Regions from separate parts of the Variovorax sp. 10N412 genome, predicted to be linked through region 1. Evidence: predicted binding sites of a transcription regulator. Region 1 holds the regulator's gene; each other region holds the start of a gene.
The links. Region 1 encodes LexA, which represses DNA repair genes until DNA is damaged. Its sites were predicted from a motif close to ACTGTATNNNNATACAGT; they were not measured.

Region 1 (5,307 bases):
CTCGTCGGCTGGCCATTGATTGCCACAGCGGCGATTGCACGGCCGGAGTCCTTTTTCGACATGCTGCGCGCGCGCGGCCTCACGCTTGCCAAGACCGTGCCGCTGCCGGATCACTACGACTTCGAAAATTGGCAACGGCCGGACGCAGCCGAACGAACGCTGGTCTGCACCGAAAAAGACGCCGTGAAGCTGTGGCGCAAAGCCCCCGATGCCCTGGCGGTGCCGCTGGAGTTCACGCCCTCCGCAGAATTCTTCACCGCACTCGACGCAAAGCTATCATCGCTCGATGGATACCAAGCTGCTTGAACTGCTCGTCTGCCCCGTCACCAAAGGTCCGCTGACCTGGAACCCCGAGAAGCAGGAGCTCTGCTCGCGCAGCGCACGCCTCGCCTACCCGGTGCGCGACGGCATTCCGGTGCTGCTGGAGAACGAAGCTCGCACGCTGTCTGACGAAGAGCTCGGGCTGTGAGCTTCACCGTCCTGGTGCCGGCGCGCCTGGCGTCCACGCGGCTTCCCAACAAACCCCTGGCCGACATCGCCGGCGTGCCCATGGTGGTGCGCGTGGCCCGGCGTGCCAGCGAATCCGGCGCCTCGCGCGTGGTGGTCGCCGGCGACGACCCCTCCATCGTTTCGGCATGCAAGGCGCATGGCGTCGAGGCCATCCTGACCCGCCAGGACCATCCCAGCGGCACCGACCGGCTGGCCGAAGCCTGCGAGCAACTGGGACTGGACGGCGACGATATCGTGGTGAACGTCCAGGGCGACGAACCGCTGATCGACCCTGCGCTGATCGATGCCGTGGCGTCCACGCTGGCCAGCCACGCCGAAGCCGACATGAGCACCGCGGCCCACGCGATCGATTCGATCTCCGATTTCATGAACCCGAACGTGGTGAAGGCCGTGCTCGATGCGCAAGGCAACGCCATGTACTTCAGCCGCGCGCCCGTTCCATGGTGGCGCGACGGCTCCGCCAGCGGCGCAGCGCCGAGCGTGGTGCCCACCCCGGCGCCATTGCGGCACATCGGCATCTACGGCTACCGCGCGGCCTTCGTGCGCAAGTTTCCGTTGCTTGCGCCCGCGCCCGTCGAGGCGACCGAGGCGCTGGAGCAACTGCGCGCGCTGTGGCACGGTCACCGCATTGCGGTGCATGTGAGCGATGTCGCGCCCGGTCCGGGCATCGACACGCCCGAAGACCTGGCGCGGGTCCGTGCCGTGTTTGCCGCAGGCCCCACCGCCTGAGAAAACCGCCGCCCCGGTGGGAAACGCGGGGATTTCTAGAGGGGCACGCATGCTATCCTCGAAGCAATTCCGCCTTGCCAAGCCCTCGGGCCGACGCTTGGTGCGACACAAAATCTAAGAACCGTCCGAGGACACCATGAGACTAATTTTGCTGGGCGCGCCCGGGGCGGGCAAAGGCACGCAGGCGGCCTTCATTTGCCAGAAATACAGCATTCCCCAAATCTCGACTGGCGACATGCTGCGCGCCGCCGTCAAGGCAGGCACGCCGCTGGGGCAACAGGCCAAGGCCATCATGGATGCGGGCGCACTGGTCAGCGACGACCTGATCATCAATCTGGTGAAGGAACGCATTGCCCAAGACGACTGCGCCAGCGGATTCCTGTTCGACGGCTTCCCGCGCACCATTCCTCAGGCCGACGCCATGAAGGCAGCCGGCGTCAAGCTTGACTACGTGCTTGAGATCGACGTGCCCTTCAGCGACATCATCGAACGCATGAGCGGCCGTCGCTCGCACCCGGCATCGGGGCGCACCTACCACGTCAAATTCAACCCGCCCAAGGTGGAAGGCAAGGACGACGTGACGGGAGAAGACCTGATCCAGCGCGAAGACGACAAGGAAGAAACCGTGGGCAAGCGACTGGACGTGTACAGCCAGCAGACGCGCCCCCTGGTGGACTACTACTCGGCCTGGGCCAAGGCCGACCCCGCCGCCGCGCCGAAGTATCGCGCCATCAAGGGCGTGGGCACGGTCGATGAAATCACCCAGCGTGCGCTGGCCGCACTGAGCAGCTGATTTCGCAGCCGCCCCCGGCCATTTGCACGGGGCGGCTTTCTCTCTTACCCGAGCAGTTCGAGCATCAGCGCGATGCGCGCCTTCACCGGCGTCAACGCGCCTGCGTCGCGGAGTTGATCGCCTGCTTTCGGCAGGATGCGTCCGTTCACGCATCGCGTGGCACGAATCACCGCCACACCTTCGGCCTGAGCCTTCAGCGCGGCGTGTTCGAGCGAGTGGTGCAGCGTGCCGTTGCCGGTTGCCGCGAGCACCAGTCCTCGCAGCGGCTCAGCACCGTTCGACTGGACAAGCGCATCGATCAGCGCGCCACTGGCACCTGCATAGCTCATGACGATCTCGACGCGAGGCCACCGCAAGCCGCTGGCGTCGAAGATCTTCGCCCTGCGAGACACAGCCGCTTCGGGCCATGCCCGGACCAGGCGCACTTCCCCTTCCTCCACATAGCCCACCGGCCCGGCATCGCCTGACGCAAAGGCTTCCAGCCGGTAGGTGTGGGTCTTCTGGATGTCCAGACCGCTGTGGATGGTTCCAGCGCACACCGCCGTCACACCCCGCGCGCCTGCAGTGACAGCAACGCCGAGGGCGTCCCTGACGTTCTGGGGTCCATCGGGCGCCAGCGCGGTCGCGGGTCGCATCGCGCAAGTCAGCACGATCGGCTTGGTCGCCGCCAGCACACTGTGCAGGAAGAAGGCCGTTTCCTCGAGCGTGTCCGTGCCGTGCGTGATCACAATGCCCGCCACGTCCGGTTGCGCGAGCCAATGCGCGCAGCGCTGAGCCAGCTTCTGCCAGACCTCGAACGACATGTCCTTGCTGTCGAGTTGCGCCACCTGCTCTGCGACCAGCGTCACTCCTGCGGGTGGCTCGATGCCGCCCAGCAGGTCGGCCACGCCCACCTGCCCTGCGGTGTAGCCGATGTTGTCACCGCTGCTGGCAGCCTTGCCAGCGATGGTGCCGCCGGTACCCAGCACCACCACGCGGCGCACGTCAGGCAAAGGGGAATTGACCATGACTTGTCAACTTTTAAAAACTGGTTAAAAATACAGCTACTGGATATCTACCCAGTGCCGCAAGGAACCACATATGCAGTTCGCCGTGAAGCTTACAGCCCGCCAGCAGCAGATCCTGGACTTGATCCAGAGTGCCATCGCACGCACCGGTGCGCCACCCACGCGCGCCGAAATCGCCAATGAGCTGGGGTTCAAGTCGGCCAATGCCGCCGAAGAACACCTCCAGGCGCTGGCCCGCAAGGGCGTGATCGAACTCGTCAGCGGCACCTCGCGCGGCATTCGCCTCAAGGGCGACGCCCTGCGCTCGCTCAACGAAACGCGCCACCGCGAAGGCGGCCAGTTCTCGCTCTCGCTGCCTGGCATGGCCCAGCTGGCGCTGCCGCTCATCGGCCGTGTCGCAGCCGGCTCTCCCATCCTGGCGCAAGAGCATGTCGACCAGACCTACTACGTCGAGAACACGCTGTTCCAGCGCCAGCCCGACTACCTGCTGAAGGTGCGCGGCATGTCGATGCGCGACGCCGGCATCATGGACGGCGACCTGCTCGCCGTGCAGGCCACCAAGGAAGCGCGCAACGGGCAAATCGTGGTTGCGCGGCTGGGCGAAGAAGTGACCGTCAAGCGCCTCAAGCGCAACAAGCAGGTCATCGAGCTGCACGCCGAAAATCCCGACTACCCGACCATCATCGTGCAGCCGGGCGAGCCCTTCGAAATAGAAGGACTCGCGGTCGGGCTCATCCGCAACACCATGCTCATGTAGGCCCATGGCCTGCTGGCAACAGCACCTCATCCGGCCGCGACAGGTGGCGGGCGTATGGCGCGAAGTCGCCATCACCCTGTCGCGGCCGATTCAAGAAATCCTGCCTGTGTTCAACCTCATACTTTTTTGGAGTTCACATGGGAATCGCCCTCCTCGCCATCGCTGATTTCTGGATGCCGCTGCAATCGCTGGCCAACCGCCTGATTCCGGCGCGCCGCCCCCACGCCAGGGATCGGCTCGACGCCAACGACACGTCCGCCGGATTGCGCTACGTGGCCGTGCGCCCCGCTTGCACCACCCGCGTCGGCGGCAACGCCACGGCGCCCGAGGTCGCCACGGCCCCTGCACGTCCCCTGCGCGTGGTTCGCGTGGTCGACGGCAAAGGCCAGCAGCGCAACAACCGCGTCGTGATCTCCGGGCGCATGGCCGACGTGTGCGACGAGCTCGACCGGCTGGCCGCGCTCGAAGCCGCAGAAACCCTGGCCACGGTCCACCGCTCGACGCGGCTGCACTGACGCAAAACGCCCCTGCGGAGGGGCCCGGAAGCCGCCGCGGGCCGGGTATCCAAACGTTCACTGGTGCGACATGCCAATGCTGCGAGGCACAATGGCACGCCATGAACATTGTGATCCTCGACGACTACCAGGACGCGGTGCGCAAATTGCGCTGCGCCGCCAAGCTGGACGCGTACGCGGCCAAGGTCTACACCAACACGGTGAAAGGCATCGGGCAACTGTCGGTTCGCCTCAAGGACGCCGATGTGATCGTGCTGATTCGCGAGCGCTCCCAGATTTCTCGCCAGCTCATCGAAAAGCTGCCCAAGCTCAAGCTCATTTCGCAGACCGGGCGCGTCGCCGGCCACATCGACGTCGCGGCATGTACCGAGCGCGGCGTGGCAGTGGCCGAGGGTTCCGGCTCTCCGCAAGCGCCTGCCGAACTCACCTGGGCACTCATCATGGCCGCCATGCGCCGGCTGCCGCAGTACATCAGCAACCTCAAGCACGGCGCGTGGCAGCAATCCGGGCTCAAGTCGGCGTCGATGCCACCCAATTTCGGACTCGGCTCCGTGCTCAAGGGCAAGACGCTGTGCATCTGGGGCTATGGCCGCATCGGCCAACTCGTGGCGCGCTACGGGCAGGCGTTCGGCATGCAGGTCGTGATCTGGGGGCGTGAAGCCAGCTGCGCCAAGGCCCGATCCGACGGCTTCCAGGTCGCACAGAATCGCCATGAATTCTTCGCCGCCGCCGACGTGCTGTCGGTGCATCTGCGGCTCAACGAAGAGACCAACGGCCTCATCACGCTGGAAGACCTCTCCCGCATGAAGCCGACGGCGCTGTTCGTCAACACCTCGCGCGCCGAACTGGTCGAAGCCGACGCCCTGCTCGCCGCGCTCAACCGCGGCCGCCCGGGACTGGCCGCCATCGACGTGTTCGAGAGCGAGCCGCCGCTGCAGGGCCACGCGCTGCTTCGGCTGGAGAACTGCATCTGCACGCCGCACATCGGCTACGTGG
Region 2 (5,307 bases), on a different contig from region 1:
CGACGGTGCCAGGTCGAACACATCGCCTTCGTCGCCAGCCCCGCCGAACAGGTCTTCGGCCGCGCCTTCGCTCATCGCACCGTCGCTCCATTCGACCTGGTCGGGCGGCACGCCGCCGGCCAGCAACCGCCGCGCATGGCGGCGGAAGGCATCCAGGTCGACCGGGTCTTCGAGCCGTATGCGCATGGTCCTGGTCCTCGGCCTTTCTTCAGCCCTTGCTCAGAACAGCGAGGCCTGCGCAGCAGCTTGTGCCGGCCGGGCCGCCGGCACGGCCGCCGCCATGGCACCCTCAGCCGGCCGGTGGCCGTCGGCCACCACGAACGGCAGCACCTTGCGCGCCGGCACGTGCAGGCGCCGCAGGTCGTCGGCGCGCACCCGGCGCACGCGCCGCGCCTGCAGCAGCCGCTCGACCGCCTTCACGCCCAGCCCGGGCACGCGCAGCAGCATCTCGCGCGGCGCGTGGTTCAGGTCGACCGGAAAGCGCTCGGCATGCGCCAGCGCCCAGGCCAGCTTGGGGTCGACGTCCAGCCGCAGCAATCCGTCGGGCGCGGCCACGATCTCCTGGTGCTCGAAGCCGTAGAAGCGCATGAGCCAGTCGGCCTGGTAGAGCCGGTGCTCGCGCATGAGCGGCGGCGCCACCAGCGGCAGCGCGCGGGCCGCGTCGGGAATGGGGCTGAAGGCCGAGTAGTACACGCGCTTGAGCTTGTAGGCGCCATAGAGCGTGGCGCTGGACGCGAGGATGCGCCGGTCGTCGGTGGCGTCGGCGCCCACGATCATCTGCGTGCTCTGGCCTGCGGGCGCAAAAGGCGGCGGCTTGGCGGCGGTCGGCGCGGCGCCCGGCAGCGCGCGAATGGGCACCACGCGGCGCGCCTCCTCGCGCGTGTCGTCGATGCGCAGGCGCAGCCGTGCCATGGAGCGGCGAATGGCGCTTTCGTTCTTCTCGGGCGCCAGGGCCTGCAGCCCTTCGGCGGTGGGCATCTCGACGTTGATGCTGAGCCGGTCGGCATAGCGGCCGGCGCGCGCCAGCAGTTCGTCGCTGGCATCGGGAATGGTCTTCAGGTGGATGTAGCCGCGAAAGTCGTGCTCCTCGCGCAGCACGCGCGCCACCTCGACCACCTGCTCCATGGTGTGGTCGGGCGACTTGATGATGCCGCTGGACAGGAACAGGCCCTCGATGCAGTTGCGGCGGTAGAAGTCCAGCGTGAGCTGCACCACTTCGTCGACGCGAAAGCGCGCGCGCGGCACGTTGCTCGACGCGCGGTTGACGCAATAGAGGCAGTCGTACTGGCAGTGGTTGGTCAGCAGCACCTTCAGCAGCGAGATGCAGCGGCCGTCGGGCGCATAGCTGTGGCAGATGCCCGCGCCTTCGGTGGAGCCGATGCCGCGCCCGCCCAGCGAGTCGCGCGGCTGCGAGCCGCTCGACGCGCAGGAGGCGTCGTACTTGGCGGCGTCGGCCAGGATGGCGAGTTTGCGCTGGATGTCCACGGGGGCCTTGATGAAGCAGATACTGTATGAATATACAGTTTTAAACCGCGGCCGTCCGCGGAAATCCTGTCATCTGGCTGCGATTTGTAAGCCGGCCATCGCGCATTGCGCAGCCCCCGAACCTTGGCTACCCTCGCTGGCAGATGACCGACGACCCCACAGCGCCCGCCCCTACGCCCGATGACGGCGCCTCGGCACCCGCCCCCGGCCCAATTTGCGCCAACCTCCCCGACGATGGCCTCGCAAGCAAGTTCACCGCGCACAACGGCGTGCCCGCCTTCGCGGTGCGCTGGCACGGCGGGGTGTACGCCTACCTCAACCAGTGCCCGCATGCGGGCGGCCCGCTCGACTTCGAGGGCCAGGTGCTCGAAAGCTCGGGGCGCTTCCTGATGTGCGCGCGCCACGGCGCCATCTTCGAGCCCGACACCGGCAAGTGCGTCGGCGGCCCCTGCCGCGGCGCGCGGCTCACGCCGCTGGCGGTGCACGAGAAGACGGACGGCAGCGTGTGGCTGGGCCACGCCGGATGAACACAACCTTTCCAGGAGATTCCATGCGCAACAAGCTTCACTCCCTCGCCTCGCCAGTGGCGGCCCTCGCCCTCGCGGGCCTCATGGCCGGCTGTACCGGCATGTCGGGCGGCACCGGCGCCGGCGGCAAGGCCTTCACGGGCATGCGCGTCAGCTCCAGCGCCTTCGCCGACAACGGCGTGATCCCGGCCGACCACGCCGGGGCCGGCGAGTGCGGCGGCAAGAACGTCTCGCCGCCCGTGGCATGGAGCAACCTGCCGGCCAAGACCCGATCTGTCGCCGTGCTGATCTTCGACCCGGACGGCGCGGCCGGCCTGGGCGTGTCGCACTGGGTGGCCTACAACATCGCGGCCGAGCGCGGCGAACTCAAGGCCGGCGAAGGCCAGGCAGGCTCGAACTTCAACTTCACCATGGGCCCGAACGTGGCCGGCGCGCCCGCGTACCGCGGCATGTGCCCGCCGGTGGGCGACCGGCCGCACCACTACGTGATGACCGTGGTCGCTTCCGACCTCGCACCGGGCGCGCTGCCGGCGGGCCTGTCGCGCGACGCGCTGGTGGCCGCGCTCAAGGGCCATGCGCTGGGCGGGCAGAGCGTGGTGGGCCTGTACAGCCGCTGATGCCGCCGGTGCGGTCGTTGCCGTCGTTGCGCAAGACCCGCTGGGGGCGCGTCAACGGGGCGCCGCGTGTCAAGTGCAAAGGTATGCACGCGGGTAATAATTAAGGCTCCCGTTCGCCGGCGCCGGTCAGCCATGGCTGCTGCCGCTTTTCCGAAAGCTTCATCGATGGTCATGCCAGCAGCCGCGTCCGCCTCTTCAACGGTTTCCGCGGGCTCCACCGCTCCACCGTCCGTTGGCGACCTCGACGCCATGTTCGACCTGGCGCCCGTCTCGCTCTGGGTCGAGGACTACAGCGACCTCAAGCGCAAGCTGGACGGCTGGCGCACCGAAGGCGTGACCGACCTGGTCGCCTACCTGGCCGAAGACCCCCTGCGCGTGAGCGACTGCATGGCGCTGCTGAAGGTGCTGCGGGTCAACCAGCACACGCTGAAGCTCTTTGCGGCCGACAGCCAGGAAACCCTGCTCGGCGCGCTCGACCGCGTGTTCCGCGGCGACATGTCGGCCACCGTGGTGCACGAGCTCGACCGGCTGTGGCGCGGCGAACTCACCTTCGAGAGCGAGACCGTCAACTACGCCCTGGACGGCCGCCGGCTCGACGTGCGCGTGCGCGCCCGCGTGCTGCCCGGCCACGAGGCCACCTGGGACCGCGTGCTGGTCTCGCTCGACGACATCACCGAGCGCGTGGCCGCGCAGCGCCTGCGCGACGAAAGCGCCAGGTACGCGCGCAGCCTGTTCGACCGCTCGCCGGTGTCGCTGTGGGTGGAAGACTTCAGCGCGGTGCGCACGCTGATGGAAAACATCCGCGCGCGCGGCATCACCGACTTCGCCACCTTCATCAAGGTGCACCCCGAGTTCGTCACGCGCTGCATGCAGGAGATCCGCGTGATCGACGTGAACCAGGAAACCCTGCGCATGTTCGGCGCGCCCGACCTGACCGCGCTGCTGGGCAGCCTGTCGCGCGTCTTTCGCGACGAGATGCGCGAGTCTTTCGCGGAGCAGTTGCACGACCTGTGGAACGGCAAGACGGTGCAGCACCGCGAGGTGCTCAACTACTCGCTGTCGGGCGAGGCGCTCAACATCCACATGCAGTTCGCCGTGCAGGACGACCGGCTCGACAGCTGGGACCTGGTGCTGGTGTCGCTGGTGGACATCACCGCGCGCAAGAAGGCCGAGGCCTACCTCGAGTACCTCGGCAAGCACGACGTGCTCACGCAGCTGTGCAACCGCACCTACTACACCGAGGAGCTCAACCGGCTGTCGCGCAAGGGCCCGTGGCCGGTGTCGATCGTCGTCATCGACCTCAACGGCCTGAAGCAGCTCAACGACCAGGAAGGCCACGCCGCCGGCGACTCGATGCTGCGCCGCATGGGCGAGGTGCTCGACAAGGCCGTCGCGCCGCCGGCCTGGCCTGCGCGCGTGGGCGGCGACGAGTTCGCCGTGCTGCTGCCGATGACCGACGAGCGCGGCGCCGACGCGATGCGCGAGCGCATCCTCATGCTGCTGGAGCTGAACAACCAGTTCCACGCGGGTCAGAGCGGCCATCCGCTGAGCCTGGCCATCGGGCTGGCGACCTGCAATGCCGGCGAGTCTCTGGAAGCCGCGCTGCAGCGCGCGGACCGGGCGATGTACGTGGACAAGGCGCGGTACTACGAGAGCACCGGCCTCGACCGGCGCACGTAGCCGAGCGGCTAAGGCACCTCGCCCAGCCCATCCCCTGGCCCATCCCCCGGCCCGCGCACCCGCTCCAGCACGAAGTCGATGAAGGTCCGTATCGCCCGCGTGTGCTGGCGGTTGGGCATGTACAGCATGAACATCTGCGTGCCGAAGATGCTCAGGCGCCAGTCGTCCAGCGTGGTCACCACGTCGCCGCGGCGCACGTCGTCCTGCACCACGTAGTCGGGCACCAGGCCGATGCCCAGGCCCGCGAGGATGGCCTGGCGCAGGAACAGGAAGTTCTCGGAGATGAGCGTCGGCTCCAGGATCACCTCGCGCCGCGTCTCCCCTTGGTAGGCCGACACGCGCAGCTGGCGGCCGATGACCGCGGCCGTGACCACCGGCGCGCCCTGCAGTTCGTCCAGCTGCACCGGCAGCGGGTGCCGGGCCGCATAGTCGCTCGACGCGCAGGCCACGTAGCGCACCGGGCCCATCTCGCGCGCCACCAGGTTCTGCGGCGGCTCGGGAATCACGCGGATGGCGATGTCGACCTCGTCGCGCAGCAGGTCTTCGATGCGGTTTTCGAACACCACGTCCAGCACGATGCCGGGGTACTGGCGCTTGAAGTCGATGAGCCAGTCGGCCATCACCAGCTGGCCGTAGCCGCTGGGCACGCTCAACCGCACGCGGCCCTGCAGGCCCTGGCCCAGCTCGGTGACCGATTCGCGCGCGGCCAGCAGCTCGCCCTGAATGGCCACGCCGTGCTGGTACAGGCGCAGGCCGATTTCGGTCGGTTCGGCACGCCGGGTGGTGCGGCGCACCAGCTGCGCGCCCACCGAGCGCTCCAGCTGGTTCAGGTGGTAGCTGACGTTGGCGCGGCTCATCTTGAGCCGGCGGGCCGCCGCGCTCAGGTTGCCCGCGTCGAGTATTTCCACCAAAAGGGTGAGCGATTGCAGGTCCATGCGGCCCATTGTCAAAAATTCTTTGACAGTCTGTCAACCGTCTATGCAATTGTCAAAGCAGTG
Region 3 (5,307 bases), 370 kb from region 1:
GGTGGGGCCGTCCAGCGGATCGATCTGGTGGCTCACGATGTTCTGCAGCGCCAGCACGATCTCGGCCGCCGCAACGGTGGGTTCCTTGGCGGTCCATGGCGAGGAGCCGTGGCCGCCCTTGCCCTTGAGCGAGATCTTGAACACATCGCCGCTGGCCATGAAGCCGCCGCGGCGGTAGCTGATGGTGCCCGAGGGGCCGCGCGCGTTGATGTGCTGGCCCATCACCACGTCGACCTTCGGGTTGTCGAGCACGCCGGCCTTCACCATGGCGGGCGCGCCGCTGAGCACCGGGCCGGGGCCTTGCTCTTCGGCCGGCTGGAACAGGAACACGACCGTGCCGGGCAGCTCCGCGCGCATCTGCGAGAAGGCCTGCGCGGCGCCCAGCAGCATGGCCACGTGCGTGTCGTGGCCGCAGGCGTGCGACACCGGCACCTCCGCATTGAGCCAGGGCGCCTTGTCGGTCGACTTGAAGGGCAGGTCGTTGCGCTCGAGCACGGGCAGGGCGTCCATGTCGGCGCGCAGCGCCACCACCGGGCCCGGCCTGCCGCCGCGCAGCACGGCCTTGATGCCGGTCTTGGCGATGCCGGGCTGCACCTCGATGCCGGGCATCTTCGCGAGCGCGGCGGCAATGTAGGCGGCGGTCTGCACCTCCTGGTAGGAGAGCTCGGGGTGCTGGTGGATGTGCCGGCGCCACGCGATGACCTGCGCCTCGGAGGCGTCCGCCAGCGCCAGCGCGCGCGTGGCGAGGGCGTTGCCGGCGTCCGGTGCGGCCTGCGTGGCTTGCGCGAAGGCGGCGGTGTTCAGGAAACTGCCGGACAGCATCAGCAGGGCAAGGCGGGAGCGGATGTTCATGGTGTTCTGCAAGGAAAGTGAAAGAACCGCCGCGGACCTTAGCGAAAGCGGGTGTGAAGGAAAAGATCCGAGAAACTTCGAGGCGATCAAAATTGCTGATCGCCCCTTTTTCGATTGCCCGCACGGCTGCACGCCATGAACCTGAAGCACCTGAAGATCTTCGAAGCGGTCGCCGATGCCGGCAGCATCCGCGCCGCCGCGCGCGGCGGCGAGCTGACGCAGCCCGCCATGACCTACGCCATTCGCGAGCTGGAGCACAGCGTGGGCGCGCAGCTGCTGGTGCGCAGCGCCAAGGGCGTGGTGCTCACGCCCATCGGCGAAGCGCTGCTGCGGCGCGCGCGTTCATTGGCCGACGAGGTGCGCCGCACCGAAGAAGAAATTGCCCAGCTGCGCGACGGCGCGGGCGGCTCGCTGCGCGTGGCCTTCAGCTCGTTCGCGGTCGAGCGGCTGCTGCCGAACGCGCTGCTCGACTTTCGCGCCCGTTGGCCGGGCGTGGCCCTCGAGCTGCAGGAGCTCAGCGGCACCGACGTGAACGGACTGTGGAAGCGCAGCGAGTTCGACTTCGCCATCCTCGGCGAGCTGGAGCCCGTGGCCCACGACGGGCTGCAAAGGGAAGTGCTGCTCGACTTTCCACTGGCCGTGATCGCCAAGGCAGGCCATCCGCTGGCGCGCGTGCGCGCGATGGGCAAGCTGCACGAGGCGATGTGGGTGGTGCCCAGCTACGGCGCGCAGCTGTTGCGCCGCTGCTTCGCACAGCTTGGCGAAGCGCCGCCGCGCGACATCGTGGTCTGCCATTCGTGGCAGCTGGGCATGACGCTGGTGAAGCGCGCGGGCGCGCTCACGCTGGCGTCGTCGTCGTTGTTCACGCGGGCGACCGCCTCAAGGGGGCTGGTGGCGCTGCGCCTGGCCGACAGGTTGCCGAACGTGCAGGTGTCGCTGCTGATGCGCGACTGCGCGGCGCTCACGCCCGCCGCGCAGGCCTTCGCCCAGGCGCTGCAGGCGGTGGCGCGCACGGTGCAGGCGGGAGGCTGAAAGGGCTGAAGGGGCCGTGCTGGTCAGCGCAGGTACCGCCCGTCGGCCTTCAGCATCGACAGCTCGGAGAAGGTCAGCCCGCGGTGCTCGCCGGGACGGTAGGCCACGGCGATGCCGCCGAGATCGAGCGTCTTGAACGACTCCAGGCCCTTCTGCAGCGACTCCGGCGTCGGGTTCGCGCCCGCGCGCTTGAGCCCTTCGGCCATCACCTTGGCCGTGACGTAGCCCTCGAGGCTGGCGTAGCTGAACTCGGTCGCGCCGATCTTCTTCATGGCGGCCTGGTATTCGGCGATGACCGGCATCGCGCTGTTCCAGGGGTAGGGCACCACCTGCGAGATGACCACGCCGGCCGCGTCCTTCTTGATGTCCTGGAACAGCTTCTGCCCGTTGAGGAAGGAGAACGAATAGAAGGCCGTCTCGCCGCCGGCCGCGCGGTAGGCCGTGATGAACTTGGCGGCCACGTCGTTGGTGGCCGACAGCACCACCGCCTTGGGCTTGAGCTTGGCCAGTTCCTGCGCGCGCTCGGTGGCGTCGGAGCCGTCGTTCTTCACGGCCACGCTGCCCACCATCTTGTCGCCGCGCTCGGCAATGAATTTCTGCGTGCTTTCCATCGCCGAGCGCGCGCCCGGGTTGTCGTTGTGCGCGAAGGCGATGCGCGACAGGCCGATGGTGAAGAGGTGGTTCACGATGCGGCTGTATTCCTCGTCGAAGCTGATGCGCACCGGAAAACCGTACTCCGAGAATTTCACCACCGGGCCCGCGCCGGTGTACGGGCCGACCACGGGAATCTTCAGTTCGTTGGCGGTCTTCAGCGCGCCGACCGACGACGAGGTGCCGATGGGCATCAGGATGCCGACCGCGCCTTCGCTGGCGAAGGCCTTGACGTTCTCCGAGCCCTTGGCAGGGTCGTAGGCGTCGTCGAGCTGGCGAAGTTCCACCGGCCGGCCGTTGATGCCCCCGCCGGCGTTGAGCGCGGTGAACATGGCCCGGATGCCGACCAGCGGCTCGGTCGACAGCGAGGCGAGCGGCCCGGTCTTCACGTAGGTCTGGCCGATGACGATGGGCTTGGGTTGGGCCTGCGCCGGTGATGGGAGTGCCAGTGCCAACGTGCACAGGGCGGTGAGGGCGGCGGCAATCGAACGAATCATTTTGTGTAATAAAGTCACAAAGTGTTAACGAACTTATCTTAAGGCAGCGTTCCGTTGGGGTAAATCGATCTTTCCCCGTCTTTGCTTGTGGTGCATGGAATACTGTATAAAAATACAGTTAACAGTCTTCACCATGGGCCTCCCTTTCCTCGACTCCTTTTCCGCCGCCGCGGGCCGCGGCGTCTGGCACGCCGACGAACTCGGCCTGGCCGACGCGCAGGTCGTCGCCACCGGCCATGCCGCGCTCGACGCCGAGTTGCCGGGCGGAGGCTGGCCGGTCGGGGCCATGACGGAGCTGCTGCAGCACTCGCCCGAAGCGCATGTGTGGCAGCTGTTGCTGCCCGCGCTGGCGCAGGCGGTGCAGGCGCGCGGCGGGCCGGTGGTGCTGATCGGACCGCCCTACGAGCCTTGCGGGGCTTCGCTTGCGGCCCAGGGGCTGCCGGTGGAGTCGCTGATGTGCGTCAAGAGCGAGGCGGCGCCCGCGCGCCTCTGGGCCTGCGAGCAGGCGCTGCGCTGCGCGGACGTGTCGGCCGTCGTGGCGTGGCTGCCGCAGGCGCGGGTGGGCGAGCTGCGGCGGCTGCAGCTGGCGGCCGCACAGCATGAGCTGCTGCTGTTCGTGTGCCGGCCCGAATCGGTCGCGCTGTCGGCCTCGCCCGCGCGCCTGCGCATCAGCGCCTTGCGCTGCGAGGCCGACGCGTCGCAGATCGAACTGCACATCCTCAAGCGCCGCGGCCCGCCGCTGGCCGCGCCGCTGATGCTGCCGGCGCGCAACGCGCGCATGGCCGCGCTGCTGGCCGCCGCCCGGCTGCGGCGCAAGCTGCGTTTGCAACAGCAGGGCACGGTGCCCGCCGGCGCGGCGGCCACCTCGGCCACCGTGGTGCGCATCGACGCATGGAAGGGAGGCCAGGATGCACTGGATCGCCTTGCAGTGGTCGCTTGAGGCCGATACCCCCGATACCCCCGATACCCCTGACGCCCCGGATGCCGCCCGCGCCACCGATGTCGTGGCCCTGCCCACGCCTGAAGCGCTGGGCTGGTGGGCGCTGCAGTACACGCCCCACGTCGCCTGGCAGGACGAGGCGCTGATGCTCGAAGTCTCCGCCTGCGAACGCCTGTGGGGCGGCCGGACCCCGCTGATGCGGCAGTTGCTCGCATCCAACCCCGTGCCCGGCGCGCGCATGCTGGGCGCCCAGGGCGCCACCAGCCTCATAGCGCTGGCGCGGCTGCGCCTGTTCGCGCGCCAAGAGCGCCGTCCCGGGGAGATTCCGGCCGGCCTGCCGCTGGACACGCTGACGGCCGCCCACGGCCACCTCGACCTGCTCGCGCGCATGGGCTGCCGCACCTGGGGCGACGTGGCGGCGCTGCCGCGCGGCGGGCTCACGCGGCGCTTCGGCGCGGAACTGCGCGTGGCGCTCGACGTCGCCTGGGGCCTGCGCCCCGAAAGCCACGCCTGGCTCACGCTGCCCGACGTGTTCGAGCAGAGGCTGGAGCTGCCCGCGCTGGCCGAGACCGGACCCGAACTCATGTGGTCGGCCAACCGGCTGCTGTCGGCCCTGCAGATCTGGCTGCGCGCACGCCAACGCGGCGCGCGCGCGCTCGAGCTGCAATGGACGCTCGACCTCAAGCGCTTCAACGGCGTGAACCTGCCGCCGCACCAGCAGCTCACCGTGCGCACCGCCGAGCCCACGCAGGACATGGCGCACCTGCGCCGGCTGTTGTCCGAAAAGCTCGCCCTCACCACGCTGGCCGCGCCCGCGAGCTGGCTGAAGCTGCGCACGCTGGAAACCGACCCGTGGGCCGGCGCCAGCACCAGTTTCTTGCCGGAAGACAACCGCAAGGGCGACAAGCTGCACGAGATGGTCGAGCGGCTCAGCGTGCGGCTCGGGGCGCAACAGGTGGTGGTGCCGTCGGCGCAGGCCGACCATCGGCCGGAGCGCAAGCAGGCGTGGCGGCCGGCGCTGCAGAAAGAAAAGCCACCCGACAAGGCGCTCGACAAGGCTCGCAAGGAAGCGCAGGCCGCCGCGTCGCAGCCCGACGCCCTCTACCCGCCGTGGCTCTTGCCCGAGCCGCTGCTGCTCGACATGGACGGCGAGCGCCCGTGCTATCGCGGCCCGTTGAGCCGGCTGATCGGTCCACAGCGCGTGGAGACCGGCTGGTGGGGCGGCAAGGAAGAGGGCGGCCAGCCCGCACTGCGCGACTACTACGTCGCGCAGAGCCCAGAGGCCGGGCTGGTGTGGATCTTTCGCGAGCGGCACGCCGCGCGCTTTTCCGCCGG
Region 4 (5,307 bases), on a different contig from region 1:
ACGGAATGTTGCGCCGCGCCAGCTCCAGCTCGAGCCCCGCGCTGTGCGACGAGGTGCGAAACAGCACCGCCTGCGACTTCAGCGCCAACCCGCCCTCGCGGTGCGCCAGCACCTTGTCGGCCACCCAGCGCGCCTGCCCTGCCTCGTCGGCCACCAGCACCAGCATCGGCTTGCCGGCCGAGGGCTTGTCGGTCCACAGCGTCTTGGCGTGGCGCTCGGCCGCCTGCGCGATGACGCGGTTCGACACGTCGAGGATGGGCTGCGTCGAGCGGTAGTTGCGCTCCAGCGTGACCACGCGCGCGGCCTGCGTGAACTGCGAGGGAAAGTCGAGGATGTTGCGCACCGTGGCGCCGCGGAACGAGTAGATCGACTGCGCGTCGTCGCCCACCACCGTCACGCCGCGCCCGTCGGGCTTGAGCCCCAGCAGGATCGACGCCTGCAGCAGGTTCGTGTCCTGGTATTCGTCGATCAGCACATGGTCGAAGCGTGCGCCCATCTGCGCGGCCAGCGCGGGCTCGGCGGCCATTTCGGCCCAATAGAGCAGCAGGTCGTCGTAGTCGAGCACGTTCTGCTGCTGCTTGGCCTCGACGTAAGCGCCGAACAGCTTCTTGAGCTCGGCCTCCCACTCGGCGCACCAGGGAAAGGACTCCTTGAGCACCTGCGCCAGTGGCGCGCGCGTGTTCACGCAGCGCGAATAGATCGACAGGCAGGTGCCCTTGCGCGGAAAGCGGTTCACGGTGGACGACAGCCCGAGTTCATGGCGCACCAGCCCCATCAGGTCTTCGGCGTCGCCGCGGTCGTGGATGGTGAAGTTCTCGTCCAGCCCGATCTGTGGGGCGTATTCGCGCAGCAGCCGCGCGCCGATGCCGTGGAAGGTGCCGGCCCATGGCAGCACGGGCGGCGCTTCGGACTTCAGCCCGAGCACCCTGGCCAGGACCTGCCCGGCGCGGCGCTCCATTTCCTGCGCGGCCCGGCGCGAGAAGGTCAGCAGCAGCAGGCGCTGCGGATCCACGCCGCCGGCGATGAGGTGCGCCACGCGGTGCGCCAGCGTGCTGGTCTTGCCCGAACCGGCGCCGGCAATGACGAGCAGCGGCCGTTCGTCGCGTTCGACGACATGGGTATCGGCCTCGCCGATGGCGGCGCCCACGCCATGCTCGACCGCCGCACGCTGCGCCTCGTTGAGTGTCGACAGTGCGGCGGCCAGGCGCTCGGCCTGGGTCTTCGGTGCGGCGGGAAAAGCAAGGGGCGCAGCGGTCTGCATGCGCCCGACTTTACTGTATGTCCGTCCAGTTCGACCGGCGGCCGTCATATGGCCGGTGACATAATCGCGGCTCGCTGCAACCGGAGATTCTTCCCATGGAAACCGCCCCGTCTCGGCAGCTTTCAACTCCCTTTCACTGACCCGCTTTTCGCGCGCGTCGGGCCCGGGAATTGAAAGCGCCCCTCCCCTCCCCCGCCCCACGTTTCAGTCAGTCACACCCGGGAGTGAGCCCATGCTCAACATCTTTACGCTCGCCAACGGCCGCCTCGTCCAGGAAGAGATCGAGTCGCTCGAAGAGCTCTCCAAGTTCCACCCGATCTGGGTCGACCTCGAGTCGCCCACGCTCGAAGAGAAGCGCTGGATCAAGCAGTACTACGGCCTGTCGATTCCCGAAGACGCGATGGACGAGGACATCGAGGAATCGGCCCGCTTCTACGAAGAAGACAACGGCGAGCTGCACATCCGCTCCGACTTCCTGATCGACGACGACGAAGACCCGCGCACCGTGCGCGTGGCCTTCATCCTGAACCAGCACAACACCGACCTGCGCAGCCGCGGCGTGCTGTTCTCGATCCACGACGAGGACGTGCCCGTGTTCCGCCTGCTGCGCATGCGCGCGCGCCGCGCGCCGGGGCTGATCGAAGACGCGAAAGAAGTGATGCTCAAGCTCTTCGACGCCGACGCCGAGTATTCGGCCGACACGCTGGAGAACATCTACGACGAGCTCGAGGTCGCCGGCAAGAAGGTGCTCTCGGGCAACGTCAGCGACGAGCTGGCCGGCGAGGTGCTCGGCGCCATTGCGCGGCAGGAAGACTTGAACGGGCGCATCCGCCGCAACGTGATGGACACCCGCCGCGCCGTGAGCTTCATGATGCGCAGCAAGATGCTCAACGCCGAGCAGTTCGAGGAAGCGCGCCAGATCCTGCGCGACATCGAGTCGCTGGACAACCACACGGCCTTCCTGTTCGACAAGATCAACTTCCTGATGGATGCGACCGTCGGTTTCATCAACATCAACCAGAACAAGACCATCAAGATCTTCTCGGTGGCCAGCGTGGCGCTGCTGCCGCCCACGCTGATCGCGAGCATCTACGGCATGAACTTCAAGTTCATGCCCGAGCTCGACTGGGCCATGGGCTACCCCTACGCCATCGTGCTGATGGCGGCCAGCGCGCTGGTGCCGATGTGGTACTTCCGCCGGCGCGGCTGGCTCAAGTAGCCGCGCTGTCTTAAGAAGGCAGCGTGGCCAGCCACGCGCCGACCAGCGCCAGGCTGTAACGGCTCGCGACCACGGCGACGAAGCGCGCGAAGTCGCCATGCGCCGCGTCGTCGGCCCGGTCGGAAATCGTGCGCATCGCCGCGAAGGGCACGCCGTAGTCGTGGCACACCTGCGCCACCGCCGCGCCTTCCATCTCGACGGCCAGCGCGTCGGGCAGCTCGCGCTGCAGCGCCGCGCTCTCGGCCGTGGTCGACACGAAGCGGTCGCCGCTGACCAGCAGGCCGCGATGCACCTTCGGCGACGACAGGCCGAACTCGTCGACGCCGGCCTGCCCGATCAACGCCACCGGGTCGCGCAGCACGCCCGTGGCGACATCCGACAGCGCGTCGCTGATCGCAGCGTCCGCCGCAAAGCGCGACAGGCCCATCAACGGCACCTCGTGCTTCGGAAAGATCGGCGAGGCGTCCATGTCGTGCTGCAGCAGTTCGGTCGCCACCACCACGTCGCCCACGTTCACGCCCGGCGCCAGCCCACCCGCCACACCGGTGAACACGATGGCTCGCACGCCGAAGCGCTCCAGCAGCACCGTGGCCGTGACCGCCGCCGCGACCTTGCCGATGCGCGACAGCACCGCCACGACCGGCTGGCCGTGCAGGTGACCGACCCAGAAGTCGCGCCCCGCGACACGCACGCGCTGCTCGTCGGGCATCTGCGCGAGCAGCGCGCCCAACTCCTCATGCATGGCCGCAACGATGGCGACGGGTGCGGCCACGGCTTACTTCATGTCCACGCCGTAGAACGTATGGCGTCCGAAGGGGCTCAGCTTGAAGTCGACCACTTCCTTGCGCACCGGCTTCAGCTGCACCGCGTGCGCGATGGTGAACCACGGCGCCTGCTCCTTGAAGATGACCTGCGCCTTCTTGTAGAGCGCGTCGCGATCGGCCTGCTTGGTGGTGCTCTTGGCCTTCACCACGAGGTCTTCGTACGGCTGGTAGCAGAACTTCGACACGTTGCTGCCGCTGGCCGACTTGGCCGAGGCGCAGCCGAGCAGCGTGTACAGGAAGTTGTCCGGGTCGCCGTTGTCGCCGGTCCAGCCCATCATGCCCATCTGGTGCTCGCCGGCCTGCAGGCGCTTGCGGTACTCGCCCCACTCGAAGCTCTTGATCTCGGCCTTCACGTTGATCTTGGCCAGGTCGGCCTGCATCAGCTCGGCGATGCGCTTGGCGTTCGGGTTGTACGGGCGCTGCACGGGCATGGCCCACAGGTCGGTGGAGAAGCCGTCGGGGAAGCCGGCCTGCGCCAGCAGCTTCTTCGCGGCCTCGGGGTCGTACGGGTCGTCCTTCACCGCGTCGTTGTAGGACCACATGCTCGGCGGAATCGGGTTCTTCGCGGCCACGCCGGTCGACAGGTACACGCCGTCGATGATGGCCTTCTTGTTGATCGCCATGCTCACGGCCTTGCGCACGCGCACGTCGTCGAAGGGCTTCTTGGTGGTGTTGAACGACAGGTAGCCCACGTTCAGGCCGGGCTGCTCCAGCACCTGCACGTTCGGGTCCTTGCGAATCGCCTCGAGGTCGGCCGGGTTGGGGTACGGCATGACGTGGCATTCACCCTTCTGCAGCTTGGCCCAGCGCACCGAGGCATCGGGCGTGATCGCGAACACGAGGTCGTCGATCTTCGCCTTGCCGCCCCAGTACTGCGGGAAGGCCTTGAAGCGGATGATGGCGTCCTTCTGGTACTGCACCAGGTAGAACGGGCCGGTGCCGATCGGGTCCTGGTCGACCTTCTCGGGCGTGCCGGCCTTCAGCATGGCGATGGCGTATTCCTTCGACTGGATGCCCGCGTACTGCATGGCCAGGTTCGCGAGGAACGGCGCCTCGGGCTGGTTGAGCACGATCTTCACCGTGTAGTCGTCCACGCGGTCCACCGTCTTCAGCAGCTTGGGCATGCCCATGTCGTTGAAGTACGAGTGGTTCTGGCTGGTGACCTTGAAGAAGGGGTCGCTCTCCTTCCACTGGCGCTCGAGCATGAAGATGAAGTCGTCGGCGTTGAAGTCGCGCGTGGGCTTGAAGCTCTTGCTGGTGGTGTGCCACTTCACGCCCTTGCGCAGGTGGAAGGTGTACTGCGTGCCGTCGGCGGAAATGTCCCACTTCTCGGCCAGACCCGGCACGACCTTGGTGCCGCCGCGCTCGAACTCGACGATGGTGTTGTAGACCTGCGTGGTCACGTCGAACGAGGTGCCGGTGGTGTTCATGCCCGGATAGAAATTCTCGGGGCTGCCTTCCGAGCAATACACCAGCGTCTTGGCGGACACGGCGCCACAGGCCAGGGTCAGGGCCGCAAGCGCCGTCGGCGCCAGGAGCGCCAGGCTTCGTGAGCGGCGCGAAACAGTGGACTGGGTCGTCATGTGGACTCCTTGAGACACGGTTGAGAAAACGGGGAACAGGCGAAGGCTAGAGGCTCGCCGCCATCGGGACATCGGCGCGCACCACCGGTACGCCGTCGAGAAACTTCTCCGAGAAGTGGCAGGCCACCATCCGCTCGTCGAGCATGCGCGGCAACGGCCGCTCTTCGCGGCAACGCGGCGCCACGTGCGCGCAGCGCGTGTTGAACACGCAGCCTGCGGGCGGATTCAGCGGCGACGGCAGCTCGCCCTTGAGCACGATGCGCTGGCTGCTGAGCCCCGGCGTCGAGGCCAGCAGCGCCTGCGTGTACGGATGCAGCGGCCGCGCGAAGATGCGCGACTTCGGACCCTGCTCCACCGCATGGCCCAGGTACATCACGAGCACGTCGTGCGCGATGTGGCGCACCACGCCGAGGTCGTGCG

Region 2: a site for LexA is predicted at 1,507-1,524, ahead of AC1DJH_RS20685 (putative DNA modification/repair radical SAM protein). Genes of this name have one in related genera too.
Region 3: a site for LexA is predicted at 3,134-3,151, ahead of imuA (translesion DNA synthesis-associated protein ImuA). Genes of this name have one in related genera too.
Region 4: a site for LexA is predicted at 1,274-1,291, ahead of AC1DJH_RS16665 (ATP-dependent helicase). Genes of this name have one in related genera too.

Annotation. Positions count from the first base shown of each region.
Region 1 is NZ_JBFTIO010000001.1:3,816-9,122, forward strand. It holds gene lpxK (tetraacyldisaccharide 4'-kinase) at 1-306, shown strand, start outside; gene AC1DJH_RS00030 (Trm112 family protein) at 287-469, shown strand; gene kdsB (3-deoxy-manno-octulosonate cytidylyltransferase) at 466-1,239, shown strand; gene adk (adenylate kinase) at 1,376-2,032, shown strand; gene AC1DJH_RS00045 (asparaginase) at 2,077-3,039, opposite strand; gene lexA (transcriptional repressor LexA) at 3,113-3,796, shown strand; gene AC1DJH_RS00055 (hypothetical protein) at 3,934-4,311, shown strand; gene AC1DJH_RS00060 (D-2-hydroxyacid dehydrogenase family protein) at 4,413-5,307, shown strand, end outside.
Region 2 is NZ_JBFTIO010000008.1:272,127-277,433, forward strand. It holds gene AC1DJH_RS20680 (UdgX family uracil-DNA binding protein) at 1-186, opposite strand, end outside; gene AC1DJH_RS20685 (putative DNA modification/repair radical SAM protein) at 220-1,485, opposite strand; gene AC1DJH_RS20690 (Rieske (2Fe-2S) protein) at 1,629-2,012, shown strand; gene AC1DJH_RS20695 (YbhB/YbcL family Raf kinase inhibitor-like protein) at 2,036-2,629, shown strand; gene AC1DJH_RS20700 (sensor domain-containing diguanylate cyclase) at 2,795-4,309, shown strand; gene AC1DJH_RS20705 (LysR family transcriptional regulator) at 4,318-5,244, opposite strand.
Region 3 is NZ_JBFTIO010000001.1:378,510-383,816, reverse strand. It holds gene AC1DJH_RS01965 (M20 metallopeptidase family protein) at 1-852, opposite strand, end outside; gene AC1DJH_RS01960 (LysR family transcriptional regulator) at 988-1,884, shown strand; gene AC1DJH_RS01955 (ABC transporter substrate-binding protein) at 1,908-3,032, opposite strand; gene imuA (translesion DNA synthesis-associated protein ImuA) at 3,166-3,972, shown strand; gene AC1DJH_RS01945 (Y-family DNA polymerase) at 3,941-5,307, shown strand, end outside.
Region 4 is NZ_JBFTIO010000006.1:161,494-166,800, reverse strand. It holds gene AC1DJH_RS16665 (ATP-dependent helicase) at 1-1,261, opposite strand, end outside; gene corA (magnesium/cobalt transporter CorA) at 1,494-2,480, shown strand; gene AC1DJH_RS16655 (5'-methylthioadenosine/adenosylhomocysteine nucleosidase) at 2,491-3,252, opposite strand; gene AC1DJH_RS16650 (ABC transporter substrate-binding protein) at 3,256-4,887, opposite strand; gene AC1DJH_RS16645 (dipeptide ABC transporter ATP-binding protein) at 4,934-5,307, opposite strand, start outside.